Regions from separate parts of the Streptomyces sp. NPDC000983 genome, predicted to be linked through region 2. Evidence: riboswitches for the same ligand, from Rfam matches in the RefSeq annotation. Region 2 holds a riboswitch; the other holds the start of a gene.

Region 1 (2,382 bases), on a different contig from region 2:
TCGTGAACGACATGTGGGAGCCGACGACCTGGCGGAACTGCTGCTCGGAGCTGAAGACCGGCACGAACGCCTGGCCCTGGATCTCCAGTGTGGGCAGGTCCAGCGGGCCGCTGTCCGGCCCGCCCCCCGAGGGCAGCGGGACCCAGAGGTAGCTGCGCCCGAGGACCTCGATGATCCGGCCGCCCGCCGAGGGCACGCCGAGGGAGGCGGAGAGCACCTCCTCCAGCTCGTTGCCGGGCCATCCGCCGTGCGGATGGGGGTGCGCCTGTGCCGGGAAGTCCGCGGGGAGATCCGCCGGGAAGTCCATCTCTTCGACCGCCTGCCGTGAACCGCTGTTGTGGCTCAAAAGGCTAGCGCCTGCCGGGCGCCCCCGGATCAGCCCGTGAACGCGATCCGCCGCAGCGCGCTCGCCGCCTCCCGGTCGACCAGCACCGCCGACCCGCACCCCGGGGGCAGTTCGCCCTCCTCCACCGCGCGCAGCATCCGCCCCGCCGCCGAGCGGTGCCGCAGGAAGGCGTACCGCGAGACGCCGCGTCCGCGCTCGCGCTGGCCCTGGAGCGCCTGGTCGGGGGTGACGTCGAGGAGCAGCAGGTGCAGGGTGCCGCCGCGGCGCCGGGCCTCGCGGGCGAGCCAGCCGCGCACCCAGGCCTGGGTGCCGCAGTCGTGCACGACGACGCCCTCGCCGGAGCGCAGGGCGCGCCAGAGGCCGGCGTAGTGGGCGAGGCGGACGAGGGGGCGGTAGACGGCGTAGGGCAGGCGGGCGGGCATCCGGGCGTCCCAGCGGTCGCGGGTGTCCTGGGAGTCGATCCGCGGGCCCTTCACGGTGCGCCGCATCAGGGTGGACTTGCCGCTGCCGGGCAGGCCGGTGATCACCACGAGGTCCTTGGGGCCGAAGAGCAGGGCGTGCGGGCTGCGGCCCGCCCGCTCCCGCAGGTCGCGGACGACGCGGGCGGGGACCGCGCCGCGGGCCTCGGCGGACGGGGCCGCGGTCTGCTCGGGCAGTGCGATGCCCGAGGTCGTCGCACAGGCCGTGGTCCTGTTCACCGTCATCGTCCTCCTCCGGGGTCGGGAGCCCCCTTCCCATCGAACGTAAAGAGAAGGTAATGGGCGATCTTCAGCGATTTCGTGTGCGTACCGCCACAAGCCGGTTACAGATGCGGCCTGCCCCGATACCCCTCGGCCATGCAATGATGTCCGCGCCAACTGCATACCGGCCGTTCGAATCCGCGCGGGAGAGTTCCCAGCCTTCTGCTGGGACGCCGAAGGAGCAAGTCCCTCCCTTGAATCTCTCAGGCCCCCTTACCGCGCGGGCGAGGCACATCTGAAAAGCGGGCCCCTCAAGCGGTGGCCCCACCCAAGGTGCAAGCCATGTCCAGACGGTCATGGCGAACCTCTCAGGTTCCGATGACAGATGGGGAGGAAAGACCTCGCCCTCGCCTGTCATGCCCTGGGAGACGACCGACCGATGAGCAGTACCGAACCCCGCCGTACCGCCCTCGACGCCCTGCACCGCTCGCTCGGCGCGACGATGACCGACTTCGCCGGCTGGGACATGCCGCTGCGCTACGGCTCCGAGCGCGACGAGCACAACGCCGTGCGCACGCGGGCCGGCCTGTTCGACCTCTCCCACATGGGTGAGATCACCGTGACCGGCCCGCAGGCCGCCGAACTGCTGAACTTCGCGCTGGTCGGCAACATCGCCACCATCGGCACCGGCCGCGCCCGCTACACCATGATCTGCCAGGCCGACGGCGGCATCCTGGACGACCTGATCGTCTACCGGCTGGCCGGGACCGAGGCCGGTTCCCCCACCTACATGGTCGTCGCCAACGCCTCCAACGCCCAGGTCGTCCTGGACGCGCTGGTGGACCGTGCCGCCGGTTTCGACGCCGAGGTCCGCGACGACCGGGACGCCTACGCGCTGCTCGCCGTCCAGGGCCCCGAGTCCCCCGGCATCCTGAAGTCGCTCACCGACGCCGACCTCGACGGCCTGAAGTACTACGCCGGGCTCCCCGGCGAGGTCGCGGGCGTCCCGGCGCTGATCGCCCGCACCGGCTACACCGGCGAGGACGGCTTCGAGCTGTTCGTGAAGCCCGAGCACGCCGTCGAGCTGTGGCAGGCGCTGACCGAGGCGGGCGCGGGCGCCGGCCTGGTCCCCTGCGGCCTGTCCTGCCGGGACACGCTGCGCCTGGAGGCGGGCATGCCGCTGTACGGGCACGAGCTGACGACCTCGCTGACGCCGTTCGACGCCGGGCTCGGCCGGGTGGTCAAGTTCGAGAAGGAGGGCGACTTCGTCGGGCGCGAGGCGCTCACCGAGGCCGCCGCGAAGGCCGAGCAGAACCCGCCGCGGGTCCTGGTCGGGCTGATCGCCGAGGGCCGCCG
Region 2 (2,382 bases):
CGGCAAGGATCGCGGCGTACCGGTGGACGCGCCGGGCGATGCCCTTGAGGCCCTCGGGCCCGTGGTAGACGGCGTACATGCCGGCCATGACGGCGAGCAGCACCTGCGCGGTGCAGATGTTGCTGGTCGCCTTCTCCCGGCGGATGTGCTGCTCACGCGTCTGCAGCGCCAGCCGGTACGCCTTGTTGCCGTCTGCGTCCACGGAGACCCCGACGAGCCGTCCGGGCAGGCTGCGCGCGAACTTCTCGTGGACGGCCATGTAACCGGCGTGCGGGCCGCCGAAGCCCATGGGGACACCGAACCGCTGCGTGGTGCCGACGGCGATGTCCGCGCCGAGCGCACCCGGCGAGGTCAGCAGCGTCAGGGCGAGCAGGTCGGCGGCGACGGTGACGAGCGCGCCGAGTCCGTGGGCCTGCTCGATGACGGGCTTGATGTCCCGCACGGCACCGGAGGCGCCCGGGTACTGGATCAGCACGCCGTTGATCTCACGCGCGGCGATCTCGGCCGGGATGCCGTCGCTGAGGTCGGCGACGACGACCTCGACGCCGGTCGGCTCGGCGCGCGTCTCGATCACCGCGATGGTCTGCGGCAGCGCGTCCGCGTCGATCAGGAACAGGCCCTTCTTGTTCCTGCCCATGCGCCGGGACAGCGCCATGGCCTCGGCGGCGGCCGTCCCCTCGTCGAGCAGCGAGGCCCCGGAGGTGGGCAGCCCGGTGAGCTCGGCGACCATCGTCTGGAAGTTCAGCAGCGCCTCCAGGCGCCCCTGCGAGATCTCCGGCTGGTACGGCGTGTAGGCCGTGTACCAGGACGGGTTCTCCATCACGTTGCGCAGGATCACCGGCGGGGTGAAGGTGCCGTAGTAGCCGAGCCCGATCATGGAGTCGAGCACCTGGTTGCGGTCGGCGAGCGACCGCAGCTCGGCGAGCACCTCGGCCTCGGTCCGGGCGCCCGGCAGCGCGAGCGAGTCGGCGTTCTTGATCACATCCGGTACCGCGGCGGCGGTGAGCTCGTCCAGCGAGCCGTATCCGACCTGGGCGAGCATCTTGGCCCGGGCTTCCTGGTCAGGTCCGATGTGACGCTGCTCGAAGGGGATGCCCGACTCGAGCTCGGAGAGAGGAATGCGGTGGGCGGTCATTGCGGAGGCCTCCTGGTCTGACGCGACCGGTGGGGGGCACCACGGCACGGGTACCCGGACGGCCTCCCCCTCTGTCATCTCAACCTGAGAGCTTCACCGGGGTCCCGAAGGGCACCCGGCTTTCACCGTCGGTGAGAGCGGACACCGTCGACACCCGCTCTGCTTTCCAGAGTGACCTCGTCCGTGCGGTACGTGGGCCTGAGAGATTCCGGGGAGGATTTGCTCCTTCGGCGCCTCCGGATGGTGTCCGAAGGACTCTCCCGCACGGGGTCAGCAGCCGCTTGAAGCGTACCAGCGAGGTCAACGTCCAGGCGTTCGAGTGGCCGCCTCACCCGATGTGCTCTTTTGTAGTGCTTACGGATGATTCGCGAGCAAGTGGAGGGCCCGTGCAGACCGACATCGATCCGCGCAACCTGATCGGCCGCAAGGCCTTCGACCAGAACGGCACGAAGATCGGCACGATCGACGAGATCTACCTCGACGACGCGACCGGCATACCGGAGTGGGCCGCCATACGCACCGGCCTGTTCAGCAGGGACGCCTTCGTCCCCCTGGAGCCCAGCGAACTGGTCGAGGGCACCCTGCACGTCCCCTTCGAACGCGCCCTGATCAAGGACGCCCCCGACTTCGGGGTGGGCCGCCACCTCTCCCCCGAACAGGAACTCCAGCTCTACCACCACTACGGTCTGGACATCACGTCACCCCCGCCCCCGGACCACGACTTCGGCAACCTGGCGGGCACCGAGGACAAGGACACCTGACCCGCGCACGCGCCCTGCCGTCGCGCCGCCGAGCCGAACGGGTGGCACACGGGCCCCCGCCCACGCGTTCCGTCCTGCCGTCCGCGGCTCAGGCGTGCGCCCCGTCCACGGCGACACCGTCCATCCCGACCCCGGGCTCCGCCTCCACCAGCGGCAACGGCTCCGCCACCGCCAGCGCCGGATCGTCCACCCGGAACGTCCGCACCCGCCCCACCTCCGAGGCCGGCGTCTCGAACCGCACCGTTACCCGCCCGAGCCCGCTGCCCTGCACCCAGCCGTGCCCGTACTCGGCGTGCCTGACGTCATGGCCGGCGGGCCACCGCCGCTCCCCCGGCACCTCGGCCTCCCCCGGCCCGCCGGGCTCCCGCTCGCCCTCCTCCGCCGTTTCGCGCGCCGTCTCCAGCTCCCCCGCTGCCTGCGCGAACAGGTCCTCCTGCGTGTAGTCGGCGAGCCCGCTGACCCCGACCCCCAGCAGCCGCACACCCC

Evidence for each region. A riboswitch is a leader RNA that binds a small molecule or an ion and turns the genes downstream of it on or off. The one in region 2 is predicted to bind glycine.
Region 1: linked by a shared signal. The riboswitch ahead of gcvT (glycine cleavage system aminomethyltransferase GcvT) and the one ahead of gcvP (aminomethyl-transferring glycine dehydrogenase) in region 2 are both predicted to bind glycine.

What each region holds. Positions count from the first base shown of each region.
Region 1 is NZ_JBEPBM010000007.1:27,096-29,477, reverse strand. It holds gene ABT296_RS10035 (enhanced serine sensitivity protein SseB) at 1-307, opposite strand, end outside; gene ABT296_RS10030 (AAA family ATPase) at 376-1,050, opposite strand; glycine riboswitch at 1,220-1,315, shown strand; glycine riboswitch at 1,316-1,421, shown strand; gene gcvT (glycine cleavage system aminomethyltransferase GcvT) at 1,466-2,382, shown strand, end outside.
Region 2 is NZ_JBEPBM010000016.1:9,952-12,333, reverse strand. It holds gene gcvP (aminomethyl-transferring glycine dehydrogenase) at 1-1,135, opposite strand, end outside; glycine riboswitch at 1,312-1,408, opposite strand; gene ABT296_RS19640 (PRC-barrel domain-containing protein) at 1,522-1,896, shown strand; gene ABT296_RS19635 (DNA polymerase IV) at 1,985-2,382, opposite strand, start outside.